2 regions of the Massilia sp. BKSP1R2A-1 genome follow, and region 2 is predicted to be linked to the other one. Evidence: riboswitches for the same ligand, from Rfam matches in the RefSeq annotation. Region 2 holds a riboswitch; the other holds the start of a gene.
What was found. A riboswitch is a leader RNA that binds a small molecule or an ion and turns the genes downstream of it on or off. The one in region 2 is predicted to bind thiamine pyrophosphate.
Positions count from the first base shown of each region.

Region 1: linked by a shared signal. The riboswitch ahead of thiC (phosphomethylpyrimidine synthase ThiC) and the one ahead of ACQ7JA_RS06390 (TonB-dependent siderophore receptor) in region 2 are both predicted to bind thiamine pyrophosphate.

Region 1 covers NZ_JBOBRE010000002.1:416,779-426,545, forward strand. Annotated here, with positions in the region: gene thiS (sulfur carrier protein ThiS) at 1-89, opposite strand, end outside; gene thiC (phosphomethylpyrimidine synthase ThiC) at 89-2,002, opposite strand; TPP riboswitch at 2,070-2,175, opposite strand; gene ACQ7JA_RS05190 (valine--tRNA ligase) at 2,264-5,062, shown strand; gene ACQ7JA_RS05195 (DUF2147 domain-containing protein) at 5,219-5,668, shown strand; gene ACQ7JA_RS05200 (VOC family protein) at 5,689-6,057, shown strand; gene ACQ7JA_RS05205 (SMR family transporter) at 6,089-6,430, shown strand; gene ACQ7JA_RS05210 (hypothetical protein) at 6,524-6,988, shown strand; gene ACQ7JA_RS05215 (hypothetical protein) at 7,253-7,711, shown strand; gene ACQ7JA_RS05220 (EAL domain-containing protein) at 7,774-9,767, opposite strand, start outside.
Region 2 covers NZ_JBOBRE010000003.1:163,475-173,241, reverse strand. Annotated here, with positions in the region: gene ACQ7JA_RS06395 (HDOD domain-containing protein) at 1-577, shown strand, start outside; gene ACQ7JA_RS06390 (TonB-dependent siderophore receptor) at 731-2,866, opposite strand; TPP riboswitch at 2,963-3,071, opposite strand; gene ACQ7JA_RS06385 (methyl-accepting chemotaxis protein) at 3,276-4,880, shown strand; gene ACQ7JA_RS06380 (GNAT family N-acetyltransferase) at 4,844-5,275, opposite strand; gene ACQ7JA_RS06375 (DUF535 family protein) at 5,298-6,320, opposite strand; gene ACQ7JA_RS06370 (glutathione S-transferase) at 6,607-7,314, shown strand; gene dkgB (2,5-didehydrogluconate reductase DkgB) at 7,315-8,115, opposite strand; gene ACQ7JA_RS06360 (MFS transporter) at 8,139-9,344, opposite strand; gene ACQ7JA_RS06355 (LysR family transcriptional regulator) at 9,454-9,767, shown strand, end outside.

The DNA.
Region 1 (9,767 bases), on a different contig from region 2:
CCGCCCAGGCCCAGCTGGCCGGCCAGGTCATGCAGCGACACCCCCGGCGCCACCAGGTAGGGCGAACCGTTCAGTTCGATCTCGACCATCACACCTCCCGGTACAACCTGGCGCCGCTGCGCACGAACTCGATCGCCTTTTCCTGCATGCCCTGCCTGAGCGCCGCTTCTTCGCCCACGCCGCTGGCGGCCGCGTACTCGCGCACTTCCTGGGTGATCTTCATCGAGCAGAAATGCGGGCCGCACATCGAGCAGAAGTGGGCCACCTTGGCGGAATCCTTGGGCAGGGTCTCGTCGTGGAAGGCGCGCGCCTTGTCGGGGTCCAGGCCCAGGTTGAACTGGTCTTCCCAGCGGAACTCGAAGCGCGCCTTCGAGAGCGCGTTGTCGCGCAGCTGGGCGCCGGGGTGGCCCTTGGCCAGGTCGGCCGCGTGGGCGGCGATCTTGTAGGTGATGATGCCGTCCTTGACGTCCTGCTTGTCCGGCAGGCCCAGGTGCTCCTTGGGCGTGACGTAGCACAGCATGGCGGTGCCGTACCAGCCGATGGTGGCCGCGCCGATGCCCGAGGTGATGTGGTCGTAGCCGGGCGCGATGTCGGTGGTGAGCGGGCCCAGGGTATAGAACGGCGCTTCGCTGCACTGCTCCAGCTGCAGGTCCATGTTCTCCTTGATCAGGTGCAGCGGCACGTGACCCGGGCCCTCGATCATGGTCTGCACGTCGTGGCGCCAGGCGATTTGCGTCAGCTCGCCCAGGGTCTTCAGTTCGGCCAGCTGGGCTTCGTCGTTGGCGTCGTAGATCGAGCCGGGACGCAGGCCGTCGCCCAGGCTGAAGGACACGTCGTAGGCCTTCATGATCTCGCAGATCTCTTCGAAATGCGTGTAGAGGAAGGATTCCTTGTGGTGGGCCAGGCACCACTTGGCCATGATCGAGCCGCCGCGCGAGACGATGCCGGTCAGGCGCCTGGCCGTCATCGGCACGTAGGCCAGGCGCACGCCGGCGTGGATGGTGAAGTAGTCGACGCCCTGCTCCGCCTGCTCGATCAGGGTGTCGCGGTAGATCTCCCAGGTGAGTTCCTCGGCCTTGCCGCCGACCTTTTCCAGCGCCTGGTAGATCGGCACCGTCCCGATCGGCACCGGGGAATTCCGGATGATCCATTCGCGGGTCTCGTGGATATGCTTGCCGGTCGAGAGGTCCATGACGTTGTCGGCCCCCCAGCGGATCGCCCACGTCATCTTTTCCACCTCTTCGCCGATCGAGGAGGTGACGGCCGAGTTGCCGATATTGGCGTTGATCTTCACCAGGAAGTTGCGGCCGATGATCATCGGTTCGATTTCAGGGTGATTGATGTTGGCGGGGATGATGGCGCGGCCGCGGGCGACCTCGTCGCGCACGAACTCGGGCGTGATCTCGGCCGGAATGCTGGCGCCGAAGGACTGGCCCGGGTGCTGGCGCGCCAGCAGGCTGGCCACGCGCGCTCCCATCGGGCCGGAATCGACGAGCGACGCCAGGTATTCCTTGCGGCGCAGGTTCTCGCGCAGGGCGATGAATTCCATCTCCGGCGTGACGATCCCCTGGCGCGCGTAGTGCATCTGGGTGACGTTGCGCCCAGGCTTCGCACGGCGCGGGGTACGCTGCAACTCGAAGCGCAAGGCAGCCAGGGCCGGGTCGCGCAGGCGCGCCTGGCCGTACTCGGAGCTCGGGCCGGACAGCTCTTCGGTGTCGCCGCGTTCCAGTATCCAGGGCAGGCGCGGCGTGTTCAGGCCACGGCGCACGTCGATGCTCGCCGCCGGGTCGGTATAGGGGCCCGACGTGTCGTAGACAAAGAGCGGCGGATTCGCCTCGCCGCCGAAACTGTCCGGCGTCGGGGATTGCGAGATCTCGCGCATCGGCACGCGGATATCGGGCCGGCTGCCTTCGATATAGACCTTGCGCGAGTTGGGGAAGGGTTCGATCGCCGCCTGGTCGACCGTGGCGGTCGCAGCGTCGAATTTGAGTGGTGCGTTCATGTGGCTCCTTTGCGGAGCCAGCAAAGGAGTGTGCCAGATACGAGGAGGCGCGCGCGGCTGCGCACGGCCATGCTTCTGACTGCTTCCCTTCGCTGGCATTATCCAGATCAGGTTCGGAGGGTATTTCTCACCCGCGTGTCGCTTTTGCGACAGCAGGACCCCTAGCGTGTGCTGCCCTGGAAGTTCCAGAAGCAGCGGGCCGGATTATAGCGCCATCTACTCTATAATGGTTCTTTTCGCACAATTTTTAAGTCACCAATCATGGAACTTGCCAAGTCTTTCGAGCCCGCAGACATTGAACAACACTGGCGCACCGAATGGGAACAGCGCGGTTATTTCACCGCCACCATGGAAGACGGCAAGCCGTCGTTCGCCATCCAGCTGCCGCCGCCGAACGTCACCGGCACCCTGCACATGGGCCATGCCTTCAACCAGACCATCATGGATGGCCTGACCCGCTACTACCGCATGCGCGGCTACAACACCGCCTGGGTACCGGGCACCGACCACGCCGGCATCGCCACCCAGATCGTCGTCGAGCGCCAGCTCGACGCCCAGAAGATCTCGCGCCACGACCTCGGCCGCGAGGCTTTCGTGGAGAAGGTCTGGGAGTGGAAGGAAAAGTCGGGCAGCACCATCACCGGCCAGATGCGCCGCATGGGCACCTCGCCGGACTGGAAACGCGAATACTTCACGATGGACGAGCCGCGCTCGAAAACCGTCACCGAAGTCTTCGTGCGCCTGTTCGAACAGGGCCTGATCTACCGCGGCAAGCGCCTGGTCAACTGGGACCCGGTGCTGGGCACGGCCGTCTCGGACCTGGAAGTCGACTCGCAGGAAGAAGACGGCTCGATGTGGTACATCCAGTACCCGCTGGCCGACGGCTCGGGCCACCTGACGGTGGCAACCACCCGTCCCGAAACCATGCTGGGCGACGTCGCCGTGGCCGTGGACCCGACCGACGAGCGCTATACCCACCTGCACGGCAAGCTCCTGACCCTGCCGCTGACCGGCCGCCAGATCCCGGTCATCGCCGACAGCTACGTGGACAAGGAATTCGGCACCGGCTGCGTGAAGATCACCCCGGCCCACGATTTCAACGACTACGCGGTCGGCCAGCGCGCCGGCATCGCCCCGATCAACATCTTCACGCTCGACGCGAAGATCAACGAGAACGGCCCGGCTCAATACCAGGGCCTGGACCGCTTCGCCGCGCGCAAGCAGATCGTCGCCGACCTGGAGGCGCAGGGCCTGCTGGAACAGGTCAAGCCGCACAAGCTGATGGTGCCGCGCGGCGACCGTACCGGCGTCGTCATCGAACCGATGCTGACTGACCAGTGGTTCGTCGCCATGAGCAAACCGGCGCCGGAAGGCACCTTCAACCCGGGCAAGTCGATCACCGAAGTGGCGCTGGAAAAGGTCGCCAACGGCCAGATCAAGTTCGTGCCTGAGAACTGGAGCACCACCTACAACCAGTGGCTGGGCAACATCCAGGACTGGTGCATTTCGCGCCAGCTGTGGTGGGGCCACCGCATCCCGGCCTGGTATGGCGAGAACGGCGAGATCGTCGTCGCCCGCAGCGAAGAGGAAGCGCAGGCCAAGGCCGCCGCACAGGGCATCACGGGCGCATTGCGCCGCGACGACGACGTGCTCGATACCTGGTTCTCCTCGGCCCTGGTGCCCTTCTCGACCATGGGCTGGCCGGAAGAGACCCCGGACATGAAGCACTTCCTGCCTTCGTCGGTGCTGGTGACCGGCTTCGACATCATCTTCTTCTGGGTCGCCCGCATGGTGATGATGACGGCCCACTTCACCGGCAAGGTACCGTTCGAGACCGTGTACGTGCACGGCCTGGTGCGCGATTCCCAGGGCCAGAAGATGTCGAAGTCGAAGGGCAACACGCTCGACCCGATCGACCTGATCGACGGCATCGACGTCGAGTCGCTGGTCGCCAAGCGCACCACCGGCCTGATGGACCCGCGCGGCGCCGAGAAAATCGCCAAGGCCACCCGCAAGGAATTCCCGGAAGGGATCCCGGCCTTCGGCACCGACGCCGTGCGCTTCACCATGGCGAGCTACGCCTCGCTGGGCCGCAACATCAACTTCGACCTCGGCCGCTGCGAGGGCTACCGCAACTTCTGCAACAAGCTGTGGAACGCCACCCGCTTCGTGATGATGAACACGGAAGGCAAGGATTGCAGCGCCCCGAATCCGGAAGACCTGTCGCCCGCCGACCGCTGGATCGTCTCGCTGCTGAACCGCGTCGAACTCGATATCGCCAAGGGCTTCGCCGACTACCGCTTCGACAATATCGCGAGCAGCATCTACAACTTCGTCTGGTACGAATACTGCGACTGGTACCTGGAACTGGCCAAGGTCTCGGTCCAGCAGGGCACGGAGGCGCAGCAGCGCGCCACCCGCCACACCCTGCTGCGCGTGCTGGAAGTGGTGCTGCGCCTGGCGCACCCGATCATCCCCTTCGTCACCGAAGCGCTGTGGCAGGCGATCGCGCCGCTGGCCGGCAAGACCGGCGACACCATCATGCTGCAGCCCTACCCGCTGGCCGACACCTCGCAGATCAGCGAAGACGCGGAAAGCTGGATGGAGCAGCTCAAGGCCCTGATCGACGCCACCCGCAACCTGCGCGGCGAGATGTCGCTGTCGCCGTCGGTGCGCGTGCCGCTGATCGTGGAACCGGGCACCGCTGAAGACCGCGCCCGCATGACCGCCTTCGCGCCCTATATCCAGGCACTGGGCAAGCTTGCCGAGGTGCAGATCGTCGATGCGCTGCCGGAATCGCCGGCCGCCGTGTCGATCGTCGGCACCACCAAGCTGATGCTGAAGGTCGAGATCGACGTCGCCGCCGAGCGCGAGCGCCTGTCGAAAGAGATCGCGCGCCTGCAGGGCGAGATCGCCAAGGCCAGCGGCAAGCTGTCCAACGAGAGCTTCGTTGCGCGCGCCCCGGCCGCGGTGGTGGAGCAGGAGAAGGAACGCGTCGCGAACTTCTCGGCGACGCTGGCCAAGATGCAGGAACAGCTGTCCAAGCTGCCGGCTGCCTGATCGGTTTCGCTCCATTGAAAACGCGGCTTCGGCCGCGTTTTTCATTGCTCCCGCGCCCAACGCGCGATTTGGAAGGATTCCTCGGATTCCCCTATCCACTTGGCGAACACTGTTTGCTACACTCTGCCATACCAATAACGATTCTGGAGACCCAAGATGCGACACTTGAAGAAGGCTGCCCTGATTGCCACGATGCTTGCGATGCCCCTGGTGGCGATGGCGCAAAACGCCTCGCCGGTGGGCGTGTGGAAAACGATCGACGACGAGACCGGGAAACCGAAGTCGCTGGTGCGCATCAGCGAGGAAGGCGGCGCCCTGACCGGCAAGATCGAGAAACTGTTCCGCCCGGCGGACCAGGACCAGAACCCGAAATGCACCTCCTGCGAAGGCGCGCGCAAGGACCAGCCGATCATCGGCATGACCATCCTGTGGGGCCTGAAGAAGGACGGCAACGAATACACCGGCGGCGAGATCCTCGACCCGGCCAAGGGCAAGACCTACAAGAGCAAGGCGACCCTGAAGGACAACGGCAGCAAGCTGGAAGTGCGCGGCTACATCGGCGCGCCGATGTTCGGCCGTTCCCAGACCTGGGTCCGCGAGCAGTAAGCACGACGGGGACGGCAGCCATGATCCGCAAGCACATGTATGTGCTGGCCGTCCCCGACCTCGATCGCTCGGCAGCCTTCTACCGCGACGTGCTGGGTTTTACCATCCACGAGATGGGCGACCCGGGCTGGCGCATGTTCGAGCACGACGGCTGCCGCATCATGGCCGGCGCCTGTCCCGACGCCCTGCCGGCCGCCCAGCTGGGCGACCATGGCTGGTTCGCCTATCTCGACGTCGACAACGCCGACGCCTGGCACGCCCGCGCCGAGGCCTGCGGGGCCGAGATCACCAAGCCGCTCGCCAACGAGCCCTGGGGCATGCGCGAGTTCGGCCTGCGCACGGTCGACGGCCACCGCATCATGATCGGGCATGCCCTGCCCGAGGGATGATGCGCGCAGCATGCGCCTGTATCATGGGCGCATGACCCAGACCCAAGCCTACCTCTACCTCGCCTTCGCCATCGGCGCCGAAGTCATCGGCACCACCGCCCTCAAGGCTTCCGACAGCTTCACCCGCCCATGGCCCAGCCTGCTCACGGTGGGCTGCTACGCCCTGTCCTTCTACCTGCTGACCTTCAGCCTGCGCGTGCTGCCGACCGGGATCGCCTACGCGATCTGGTCCGGCGTCGGCATCGTCCTGATTTCCGCGATCAGCTGGGTGGTCTACGAACAGCGCCTCGACCTGCCCGCCATCCTCGGGCTGGGCCTGATCATCGCCGGCGTCGCGGTCATCAACCTGTTCTCGAAGAGTGTCGGCCACTGATGCGCTGTTCAATTGCGCGCCGGGAAAATTGTCAATCCAATATCTTCCCTCTTTACTGCTGAGTACAACCCTAGTGTAACGAGGAAATATCACATGCTCTACCTGCGTCTTGCCTGCCTGCTGGCCGGCTTCCTGGTGCTGCTCGCGCCGCCGGCCATGCGGTACCCGACGGGCGCGTCGTCGAACGAGCTGGTCCCGGCCGCCGAGATGCTGATCGCGCTGTTGCTGGCCGCCGCCAGCTTCTTTTACATTGCATTGACCGGCCACCGCATCCGCCGCTCCCCGGCCCTGCGCCGCCCGTGCGCCCTGCTGCTGTGCGCCCCCTTCCTGGCCGGCGCCGCCGCCCTGTGGCGCAGCGCCACCCCGCCCGCCCTGTGGATGAGCGGCCTGCTGCTCGGCTTCACCCTGATCGTCTCGGCCATCCTCGCCTACCCCCTGCTGCGCGGCCCCAGCCCCCGCCGCATCCGCGCCCGCGAAGTCCGCCTGCACCGCCGCCGTCTGGGGTCAGAGTCGAATTATTTGCCAATATCTCACCACCAACGGACACCGCACAATTGATCCTTATCTCAGCCAATTGATCTAAAGACCGTACCCAACAATTCGACTCTGACCCTAATTTTTCCAGCCAAGAAGTAAGCCAAACCTAATTAGGGTCAGAGTCGAATTATTCGCCAAGAACTTTACGTCAGCTGCGCTCAGGCCATGTTTCGTGGTTGGAGGACAGATCACGGAGGACATTGGCAAACAATTTAACTCTGACCCTCATTGGGGGTGTGGTGTGCTATCGTCGGGGCATGTTCTGCCTGGATCGTTAGCATACCGATGAGCGTTCCGAATCCGGCGCGGCCCGTCGTGCGGGGGCGTGCCTTGCGTTATCTCCGCCTGATCAGCCTGTTCGCGGGCGTGCTGGCGCTCATCCATCCGCCCCTGCTGCTGCGCTCCGTCGCCCACGCGGTCCCTGACATGGCCGAGCCTTTCATCATGCTGGGCGGGATGCTGCTGGCGGCCGGCGGCTACTTCGTGATCGGGCTGGCGGGGCACCGCATGCGCCGCTCGCCGGAGCTGCGTTCGCTGGCGGCGCTCCTGATGATGATGCCCTTCGCGGCCAGCGCCACCGTGGTCTGGCATGGGGTCAGCAGCCCCACCCTGATGCGCATCTGCGGCTTCCTGATGGCCTTCACGCTGGTGCTCTACATGACCTTCATCTATCCGCTGATGCACACGCCCAAGCCGCGCCAGGCCAAGGACTACAGCCAGCCCGCGTCGCGCGCCATGCGGTAGGCCTCGACCCGGTTGCCGGCGAAACGAAGCCCCCGAGCCACGCCTGCTTCTCCATGCATCGCCTACGCGCCGTCCCGGGGAAGCGCAGTCTCGGTCTGCGCCCGCAGCAGCGCCGCCAATGCGCCGGCATCCATCGGCTTGCCGAACAAATAGCCTTGATAGCAGTCGCAACCGATCTCGGCCAGGAAGCGGCGCTGCGCATCGACCTCGACGCCCTCGGCAACGATGCCCAGTCCGAGCGATCGGCCGAGCGCGACGATACTGCGCGCGATCGCCGCGTCGTTGGGGTTGTCGAGGATGTCGCGCACGAAGGATCGATCGATCTTGAGCTGGTCGAGCGGCAGGCGCTTGAGGTAGCTGAGCGACGAGTAGCCGGTCCCGAAATCGTCGAGCGCAAAGCTCAGGCCGGCCTGCTTCAGTGCGTGCATCTTCACGATCGTATCGTCGATGTCGGCGATCAGGACGGACTCGGTCAGTTCCAGCTTGAGCAGGGACGGCGTGACACGGAACTCGGCGACGGTCTGCAGCACCATGTCGACGAAGTCGGGCTGCCTGAGCTGGTGCACGCTGACATTGACCGCCAGCAGCAGGTGGTGCATGCCCGCCTGTCCCGCCCATGCAGCCAGCTGGGCGCATGCGCTGCGCAATACCCAGCGGCCCATCGTCGTGATCAGGCCGCACGCTTCGGCGACGGGAATGAATTCGGCCGGACCGACCTGACCACGCGAGGGACTTTCCCAGCGCAGCAAGGCTTCGGCGCCCACGATCCTGCCGCCGTCATCGACCTGGGGCTGGTACAGCAGCGCGAGGCCCATGCCATCCTGCGCCGCACGCAGCTCGGCTTCCAGGGCGTGCCGCCGGCTGACTTCCGATTCCATGCCGTGATGGAAGAAGCGCAGCGTATTGCGTCCATCCCGCTTGGCGGCGTACATGGCCATGTCCGCCTGCCGCATCACCGTGTCGATGTCGGTCGCGCCATCCCGGCACAGCACCGCGCCGACGCTGCAGGTGGCGTGGTGGAGCTGGCCGTCCAGGTCGAAGGGTTCGCGCACCGCCGCCAGGATTTTCTCCCCGGTGGCGGCGACCTGCAGGGAAGCTTCGTTTTCTCCGCCGGCAAGGTTCTCAAGCAGGACGACGAACTCGTCGCCGCCGAGCCGCGCAACCGTATCGCCGGCGCGGGTGCAGTCGACGACGCGTCGGGTAACCAGGCAAAGCAGGCGGTCGCCCGCCCCGTGTCCATATAGATCGTTCAGGTCCTTGAAATGATCCAGGTCGAGGAACAGCAAGGCGGCGCCCTGGGTCCTGCGCTCGCCGGCCTTGAGGCAATGCTGGAGGCGCTCGTGCAGCAGGCGGCGATTGGGCAGGCCGGTGAGCGGATCGTAGAAGGCAAGCTGGACGATTTCTTCCTGCGCCCGCTTCTGCGCACTGATGTCGCCCTGGGTGCCGACGAAATGGGTAAGACGGCCGCGGTCGTCATGGACCGCCGTGACGGTCAGGCGCATCGGGCAGCTCTCTCCGTGCGGATGCCTGTACCAGACTTCACCCTGCCACTTGCCCGAACGCTCCACCGCTTCCCACATCGCCTGGTTGGCGCTCGTACCGTCCCGGACCAGGGAAAACGGCGGCAAGGGGCTGCCCACCATCTCGTCGGGCCCGCAGCCGCGCATCTCGCAAAACGCCTGGTTGACACGCAGGATGCGGCGCTCGGGACTGGCGATGAACATGCCTTCGGCCGACTGGAACACCGTGGCGGCGATGCGGTTGGCTTCCTCGGCGGCACGCCGCTCGGTGATATCGATGGAAATCCCGCAGATCCCGGAGAGGCTCCCGTCCTCGCGGGATAGGGGAATCTTGGTGGTCAGGAGCGTGATCGCGCGGCCTTGCGCATCGGGAACGGTTTCCTCCGTCACGATCCGCTGCCTCTGCTCCATGGCGCGCAGGTCGTCGTGGCGCACGCGGGCGGCGACCGCCGGCGCGAACAGGTCGGCGTCGCTGCGGCCGATGACCTCGTGTCCGGGAAGGCCCAGGAAGGCGTGCAACGCGCGGTTGGCGTAGC
Region 2 (9,767 bases):
GCCGATCGAGACGCTCGAGGGAGCCGTCACGATGCTTGGCCTGAACGGCCTGCGCATGCTGCTGGCGAAGATCGCGATGCGTCCGCTGATCCGCACCAAGGTGCAGGGCGTGGCGCGCCAGGTGGCGCCCACGGTCTGGAAGCATTCCGAGCGCTGCGCCTTTGCCGCGAGCGTGATGGCGCCCGGCCTGTCCGCGGGCGTGTTCGAATCCTACCTGGCGGGCCTGATGCAGAACGTGGGCCTGCAGGTGGCCTTCCAGGTGGCCGACCGCATCTGCGAAGGCAAGGTGCCGGGTTCCGGGACCTTCGGTGTCGAGCTGTTCGCGGCCAGCCGCCTGCTGTCATCGGTGATCGCCGCGCACTGGGAGTTCCCGGTGGAGGTGGTCGATGCAATCGCCCGCATGGGCGATCCGGACTCTTCGCACCTGGCCCAGGCCCTGGCCCAGGGCGACCGCATCGCCAAGCTGCGCCTGCTGCTCGACGCGGAAGTGATCTACGAGGACGACAGCTTCGTCACCACCGGACTGAATGGCTTCCAGCGGCGCTGCCTGGGCAAGCTGGCCGATCTGGGGGATTGATTCCGCGACGGCGGATATGCGGTCTTCGTAGGTTGGTCGGGTCCTCCCGACCGCGCGTTCAACTCCCTTGCGATCGGATGATGCGCTGTTCAGAGACTGTTTGAACGCGCGGTCGGCGAAGCCGACCACCCTACAAAAGCATCAAGCTGACCTTCAGAAGTCGAACTGCGCCGACACGCGGAAGGTGCGCGGCGCGCCCGGCAGCAGGTAGCCGCCCAGCGACTGCGTCACGTCGCGCCAGTAGAATTTGTCGAACACATTGTCCACGCGCGCGCGCAGGATGGTGTGCATGCCTCCCACGCGCAGCGCATAGGACGTGCCCAGGCCGGCCACGTGGTAGCCCGGCACGATGGCGCGGTTGGCCGGGTCGAAGGCCTTGCTGCCCGAGTACTGCCAGACCGCGTCCACCTTCAGTCCCTGGATCGCCGGCAGCGCATATTCCACCCAGGCGGTCGAACGCAGCTCCGGCACATTGGTCACGCGCTTGCCTTCCACGCCCGGGTCGCCCGTGCCGGTCTGTTCGGCGTCGAGCGCCATCAGCGACAGGCTGTAGTTGAGTTCCGCGTTCAGCTTGCCCTGGGCCGCCAGTTCCAGCCCGCGGTGGCGCTGCTCGCCGGCGCGGACAAAAGCGCCGCCCGCGTTCACGTATTCCAGGCCCTGCCTGATGTCGAAGACGGCGGCCGACACCATCATGGCGTTGTTGACGATCCCCTTCACGCCTAGCTCGATCTGTTTCGAACGGCTCGGGTCGAGCACGGTATTCTCGTTGGTCGTGCCCATCTCGGCGATGCCGCCATGCTGCAGGCCGTGGGAGAGCGAACCGTAGACGCTCCAGTCGCGCGCCGGCTTGTAGACCAGCGCGACGCTCGGCAGCACGAAGGAGTCGTTCGCATGCGCCCATGGCAGCTCGACCTCGGCCTTCTCGTTGCGCTTGAGCTTTACCCAGCGCAGGCCGGTGTGCAGCGTGAACCGCTCGGACAGCGTGGCCACGTCCTGCACGAACAGGGCGCTTTCGCGGTCGTTGCGGCGCTCCATGACCGGACCGGTCGCCGGGTTGCCCGGGGCCGGGTCGACGACCTGGTTCCGATAGATGTTGCTGGAGCCCGCGTAGTCGTAGACGTATTCGCCGAAGCTGTCGTGGCGTTCGGACATCGCGGCGCCAACGGTAAGCTGGTGGCGCACCGCGCCGGTGTCGATGCGCCCCTGCAGCATGGCCTGCGCGCCCCACGGGGTCTTGCGCTCGCCCACGCTCTGGTAATCGTAGACGTCGTAGTCGCCGTTCGAGCAGTAGCCCGGATAGAAGCCATCGCCCTCGTTGCTGCAGCCGTAGGGGAAGGCGGTGTAGTCGTCGCGCTTGAACCAGTGCTTGTTGGCGTTGACGGTGGCGGTCCAGTCGGCGTTGAGGCGGACCTGGAAGCGCAGGCCGAGATTGCTGCTGTCGGTCTCGACCGGCTTGGTCCAGGGCTGGTCGTTCAGCAGGGTCTTGGGCGAGATCCCGGACGGCAGGACTTCGTTGCGCAGCAGCTGGTAGCCCGGCGCCGTGATCTGCGAACGGTGCTGGTGGTCGAGGTCCAGCTGCAACAGCGCATCCGGCGTGACCTGCCAGTCGAAGGCGGCGGACACGAACTGGCGCTCGCCGTCGGCGCCGCGCACATAGGATTTCAGGTCTTCCGCCGCGGCGTTGATACGGTAGCCGAAGCGGCGGTCCTCGAAGCGGCCGCCCAGGTCGATCGAACCGTGCAGGGTGCCGCGCTCGCTCACCTCGACCAGGCTTGACCTCAGCGGCGCATTGGTGGGGCGCTTGGTCACGAAGTTGACCATGCCGCCCGGTGCGGCGACGCCGGCCTGCAGGCCGGCCAGGCCGCGCAGCACTTCGATGCGCTCCTTGTTCTCGAGCGGGATCTGGGTGTCGGCGGGAATCGCAATGCCGTCCTTGCGGTAGCTGGTGGCGTTGTCCAGGGCGAAGCCGCGGATCGAGAACTGCTCGGCATAGCCGACCGCGTTGTAGGCGTCGCCGATCGAGGCGTCGAAGCGGGCGGCATCGGTCACGTTGCGGATCGACAGGTCCAGCATCTGGGTCGTGCCGAGGGCGGTGATCGAGGCCGGGGTGTCGAGCAGCGGGGCGTCGGTGAAGCCGCCGATGCTGGCGCGGTCGCTGGCGACCCAGCGGCTGCCGGTGACGACCACCGAGGTGACGCCTTCGGGCGCGGCCTGCTGCGCCGAAGCGTTCAGGGAGAAGGCCTGCAGGACTGCGCAGGCGAGGACGGTTTGTTTCAGCGTGGATGTCATGGGTTTGCTCGTCTTCGCGCGCCACGTTCGATGCGAGATGGCGCGCTGCTTTTTCAAAAAAGCCGGAGCCAACGTGGGGGAAGGGCAAACAAGGATGGGAACTGCGTTGCGCTTTCCTTCGCTGGCATTATCCAGATCAGGTACGAAGGGTATCTCTCACCCGGCAGCGCGCTGATCGCACGCGCCAGGACCCCTAGCGAGGCGGCAGTGTAACACGGACCCGGGCGGGTGTGGCGAAGGTGGCAACAGGCCCACGATAAGGAAAGTCGGCAATGTTGTTTCTCTTGCCAGAAGGAGAAGCATAAATACAACGCAGATATATTAAATGAAGGACATTATCGTTATCGTGCGGCAATAAATTCAACAAATGTGATTAAATTGCCGATTCTTTGACTAATTGACCATAACCATGAAACTCCTCCACCGTGTTGCCATCGCCCGGCAACTCTATACGGCCTTCGGCCTGGTTCTGGCCGTCACACTGGTCCTGGCCGTGTTTGCGGTGTCTCGGGTCAATGGCATCCAGGGCGCGCTGGACGCCGCGAATGGCGTGCGCGACACCCAGCTCGAGCCGCTCTATGCGGCGCGCGAAGCCCTGGCCCAGACCGGGATCGCCGCCCGCAACGCCTATATCTTCAGGGACGAGGCTTCCGCCCGGCGCGAACTCGATCTCGTCGACAGCTTCAAGGCCGACTACCTCGCCGTGCTGCCGACGCTCGACACGTCCATGGGAAGCGACTCCCAGTACCGCAAGGTCAGGGACGGCCTGCTGTCCATGGCGAAGGAGCTCGAGCGTCCGCGCGCCTACCGCGCCAGCGCGGACCTGGAAGGCTATAGCCAGTTCCTTGTGAACGAGTGCAGCCCCCTGCGGCGCCGGATCGTCGCCGACATCGACGCGCTGGTACAGGCGCTCCAGCAGCGCACCGCCGCCAGCAGCATGGCCGCCAACGAGGAGGCTGCGCAGGCGCGCACCTGGATCACGGCCTTGAGCGCGGTCTCGGTGATCCTGTGCGCCCTGGTCGGCGCGGTCATCGTGCGCAGCCTGCTCGGGCAGCTGGGCGGCGAGCCGGCCCAGGCCACCGCCGTGGCGCGCGCCATCGCGGACGGGCGCCTGTACCACCCGATCGATACCCGGCGCGCGGGTGCCGCGAGCATGATCCATGCGATGGCTACGATGCGCCGGGAGCTGTCGGCCATCGTCAGCAAGGTGAGGAGCGGCACCGAGACCATCGCGGCGGCGTCCTCCGAGATCGCCACCGGCAACGTCGATCTGTCAAGCCGCACCGAGACCCAGTCGGCCGCGCTGGCCCAGGTGGCGCAGTCGATGGGCCACCTGATCGAGACCGTGCAGCAGAATGCGGACTACGTCGAGCAGGCCAGGCTGCTGGCCGGCGACGCCTCGAAGGTGTCGCTGGAAGGGGGCGCGGCGGTCGAGCAGGTGGTCGCCACCATGGGGCTGATCCACGATTCGTCCGGCAAGATCGTCGACATCATTTCGGTCATCGACGGTATCGCCTTCCAGACCAATATCCTCGCGCTCAACGCGGCAGTGGAGGCGGCGCGCGCCGGCGAGCAGGGGCGGGGCTTCGCTGTCGTCGCGGCCGAAGTGCGCAACCTGGCGCACCGCTCGGCGGCGGCGGCCAAGGAAATCAAGGCCCTGATCGAGGATTCCGTGGCCAGGGTCGACACCGGCGCGCTGCTCGTCGGCCAGGCCGGCGAGACCATCCGTAAAGTGGTGGACGGTGTGCAGCGCCTGAACGACATCATCGATCGCATCGGCACGGCGACCGGTTCGCAGCGCGCCGACATCGAGCGCGTGGACGGCGCCATCGCCCACCTGGACGAAATGACGGGACAGAACGCGGCCTTGGTCGAGGAAGCGGCCGCGGCGGCTGAATCGCTGCGGCGGCAGGCGGCGGAGCTGCACGCGGTGGTGAGCATCTTCCAGCTGGAAGACGGTGCAAGCGGCAGGGCGGCTCAGGCGGCCGGGCGACGCATCGCAATCACGTCCTGACCGCGTTCCCGGTAAGCGGCGAGGCGCTGGTTGAGAATGGCAGGGAGTGCGGCGCCGTGCACGCGCGCGAAGCCGGCGGCGGCATAGAAGTGCTCGAGGTGGGTGTAGGGCAGGCAGAAAGTTGCGTTCTTCGCCATGTGGGGCACGCAGGCGGCAAGCAGGCGCGCGCCGATGCCCTGGCCCTGGCAGGCTGCGCGAACCTGCATCCCGCGCAGTACGGTGACGCCTTCTTCGGCGCACAGCCTTACCACGCCGGCCAGGGTGGCGCCGGCCTTCGCCACGATCACCGTATCGTCCGCGCCCAGGGCGGCGCCATAGCCGGCCTCGGCGTAGAGGCCGGCGATGGCGTCACGGTCCTGCGGGCCGGCCGGCAGGATGTCGATCGGGGAAGGCAATCGCGAACCCGAGGCGGCCGCCTCAGGCCTCGGCGACGGCGGGCGCGCTCACCGCGCGCGCCTGGCTGGCGGCGGCCGGCGCCATGTGGCGCAGCATCGTGCTGCGGGTCGAGTCGCCGATGGCGCGCCAGAACTCGCGGCGCTGGGCGGCGCGCTTGCGGTGCTTGGACGGCATGTCGGCCAGCGGCTTGAGGTAAAAGGGCAGGCGGATCAGGTAGCTGCGGCCCGGCATCTCGACCCCGCCCAGGATCTTCCAGAAGCCGTCGTAGGCGTTCTCGAAATGCTTGACGTCCTGCGGGTCGTAGGCGATGTGCGCGCTGCACTTGATGGCCACCACCTGGTCGATGCCCATGGCCTGGGCCACGCCCTGCATGGCGGCGAAGCAGAAGAAGCTCGGCGAGTTGTTGGGAAAGGCTTCTTCGAAGGCCGCGAAGGCGGCGCCGGAGTCGGTCCAGCGGCCCTGGTTGCGGGTGACGAAGGGCACCGTCGGCAGGTCGACGCCCGCGAGCTGGCCGTCTACCCAGGTATAGGACAGGCGGTGCAGGTACCTGCCGTCGGCGACCAGCGAGATGGTGAGGTCGCCCTCGGCGTCGAGGCGCGGGGCCATCTCGAGGCGCATCAGGAAGCTGTGTTCACCGTTGTCGTCCTGCGACAGGTGCTGCCACAGCGTGAGCCCGCCGCCGCCGTAGACCGCCTGGTGGTAGGCATTGCTGAAGGCGGCGTCTTCGAAACGGTAGTGCGAGAGCACGCACTGCACGCGCTGGCGTGGGCTCAGGTCTGTCGAGAGATAGCTGCGGTGGCTCAGGTGGTGGAAGAGGTCGTCGCCGGGGGCGCTCGCCACGAAGCGGCGCACCAGGTCGAGGCGGCACAGGGCCTGGTGTTCGCGCCAGTAGCGCAGCACGCGCAGGCTGCGCACGATGCTGAGCATCCACGAGGCGGGCGTGTACTGGCCGCGGCGGGCCAGCCAACTTCTGGATAAGTGAGCGAAGATCACGGTGCTGCTCCATTCGGCGTAAAGTTGCGGGCGCTTGGTGCGGCGCCACATTCTTTATCTTGGATGCCCGCACAAGGACGGGCTAGCACGGCAGAAACGACATTCTGCCATGAAGGGCCGGGAGCTAACTGGCGCCGGGGTGGGTCAGGAATTTTCGAAGCGAAGCACGGCGAAGGCTTGCGTTCATAGGTCTCTCTCTCGGTATCGGCTTTTTTGCCAATTTGCGACTTTTTGTTTTCGCCTGACAGGCACTATAAGATTACCATGTTTGTGCGGCGACACGCTTGGCTTTCATCGTCAATAATTGCGCCAGACCGAACCACCCCGGAGGCAACCCATGGCGTACGAACTTTTTTATTGGCCCGGTATCCAAGGCCGTGGCGAATTTGTCCGGCTTGCCCTGGAGGAAGCCGGCGCCGACTACGTGGACCTGGCGCGCCGCGAGGGCGGCATGGACCTCCTGATGTCGGCGCTGGACACCGAATCCCATCCCTCCTTCGCGCCGCCCTTCCTGAAGGCGGGCGAGATGACCATCGGCCAGGTGGCCAATATCCTGCTCTACCTTGGCGAACAGCATGCGCTGGCGCCGCGCAGCGATCCGGGCCGCCTGTGGACCCACCAGCTGCAGCTGACCATCGCCGACCTGGTCGCCGAGATCCACGACACCCACCATCCCATCGCCACCTCGCTCTACTACGAAGACCAGAAGCCGGAAGCGCTGCGCCGCGCGGCCGACCTGATCGAGACGCGCCTGCCGAAGTTCTTCGGCTACTTCTCGCGCATCCTCAGCAACCCCGAGCCGCGCGACTGGCTGGTGGGCGACAAGCCGACCTACGCCGACCTCTCGCTGTTCCAGGTGATCGAGGGCCTGCGCTACGCCTTCCCGAACGCGATGAAGCGGCTCGAGGGCGAGTATCCCGCCCTGGGCCGCCTGCGCGACCGGGTGGCGGCGCGGCCCAACATCGCGGCCTACCTGGCATCGGGCCGGCGCATCCCGTTCAACGAAAACGGCATCTTCCGCCACTATCCGGAGCTGGACGAATAGTCAGTCCCAGGTCGGTGCGAACTCGGGGCTGACCAGGCGCCCGGCCCGATCGAGCGCATCGATCGCCGCGATGTCGCCGGCGTCCAGCACCAGCCGCGGGGCCTCCAGGTTGCCGGCCAGGTTGGCGCGCTTCGTCGACGAGGGAATCACCGCGTAACCCTTGGCCAGCAGCCACGCCAGCGTGACCTGGGCCGCGGTCGCCTCGTGGCGCGTGGCGATGCCACGGATGACGGGGTCGTCCATCACCTTGCCGTAGGCGAGCGGCATGTAGGCCGTCACGTGGATGCCCATCTCACGCGCAAAGGCGGCCACGCCGCGGTTCTGCAGGTAGGGATGCAGCTCGACCTGGTTGGTGGCGATGTTGGCCGCGCCGACCGCATCGATCGCTTCGCGCATCAGGGCGACCGGAAAATTCGAGATGCCGATGGCGGCGCTCAGGCCCGCTTCGCGCGCCTCCAGCAGCGCTTCCATGGTCTCGCGCACCGGCACCTGGGCGCCGGGCGAAGGCCAGTGCACCAGCGTCAGGTCGAGCTGCTCGAGGCGCAGCTTGCGCAGGCTCTCCTTCAGGCTCGGCGCGACCAGTCCGCCGGCCAGGTTCGCGGTCCAGATCTTGGTGGTCACGAAAACCTCGTCGCGCGCCACCGTTGACGCCGCGAGGGCGGCGCCGACTTCTTCCTCGTTGCCGTAGATCTGGGCGGTGTCGATGTGGCGGTAGCCGAGTTCGAGTCCAGCGGCGACCGAGTCGATGGCTTGCTGGCCCTGCAGGCGGAAGGTGCCGAGGCCGAGTTGGGGCATAGTCATGGTCATGTTCATTCCTTTCGTGTTCAGTGGGTGATGACGGCGGTCTTCACGGCTGCCTTTGCCGGCAGGCCGTCGCGGCGGTCGAGCCAGCCGGCCAGGGTTGTCAAAGCAAAGGCGCCGACGACGATCAAGGCGCCGATCGGTGGCGTGGCCATCAGGCCGAAGCGGGCCACCACCAGGCCGCCGCCCCAGGCACCCAGGGCGATGCCGACGTTGAAGGCGGCGATGTTCAGGCCCGAGGCCACGTCCACGGCCTGCGGCGCATCGCGCTCGGCGCGCTGGACGACATAGACCTGCAGGCCGGGCACATTGCCGAAGGCGACGGCGCCCCAGGCCAGCACGGTGGCCAGCACCAGCCATTTGTTCGGCGCGGTGAAGCCCAGGACCAGCAGCACCAGGGCCAGCAGGGCGAACACGATCTGCAGCGCGGGCAGCGGGCCCTTGCGGTCGGCCAGCTTGCCGCCCCAGATGTTCCCGGCCGCGACCGAGACGCCGTAGACCAGCATCACCAGGCTCACGCTGGAAGCCGCGAAGCCCGAGACTTCCTGCAGGATCGGCGCCAGATAGGTGAAGGCGATGAAGGAGCCGCCATAGCCGAGCGTCGTCATGGCATAGACCAGCAGCAGGCGCGGCTTCTTCAGGACGGCCAGCTGGGTCGGCAGGCTGGCCGGCTTGCTGCCGGCGATGTCCTTCGGCACCAGGATCCAGCTGCCGACGATGGCGACCACGCCCAGCAGCGACACGGCGAGGAAGGTGGCCTGCCAGCCGAAGTGCTGGCCGATGAAGGTCCCGAGCGGCACGCCGGTCACCAGGGCCACGGTCAGGCCGGTGAACATCAGGGCGATGGCGCTGGCGGCCTTTTCCTTCGGCACCAGGCTGGTGGCGATGGTCGAGCCGATCGAGAAGAACACGCCGTGGGCCAGGCCGGTCAGCACGCGGGCCGCCATCAGGGCCGCATAGCCGGGCGCCATCCAGGCGACCAGGTTGCCGAGGGTGAACAGCATCATCAGGCCGATCAGCAGCTGCTTGCGCGGCACGCGGCCGGTGAGGGCGGTGAGCACCGGTGCGCCGACGGCGACGCCGAGCGCGTAGAGACTGACGAGCAGCCCGGCGGACGGCACCGAGACGCCGAGGCTGGCCGCGATGGTGGGAATCAGGCCGACGATGACGAATTCCGTCGTCCCGATGGCGAAGGCGCTCAGCGTGAGCGCCCAGAGTGCGAGTGGCATGGTGTTCTCCTTTTGGTCTGCCGATGTGAAGCAAGGCCCGCAGTGTGCCCGCTTGCCAAGCGCAGAAAAATGCCTTAGCGTACAATTGACTTTTGACGTGGAGTCACAAATGATCGATGTCGACGCGCTGATTGCCTTCGCTGCCGTCATAGATACAGGATCGTTCTCGGCCGCTGCCGAGCGCCTGGGCCAGACTCCCTCGGGCGTCTCGCGCACCATCTCGCGCCTGGAGGAACACCTGGGCATGACGCTGATGCACCGCACGACGCGGCGCCTGCAACTGACGGAAGAGGGGACCTGGCTGCTGGGCCGGGCGCGCAGCCTGCTGGCCGACCTGGCCAACACCGAGCTGGAAGCCGCCGCGCGCCGTTCCCAGCCTTCGGGCCTGGTGCGCGTGAACGCAGCCACCCCGGCGCTCGACCA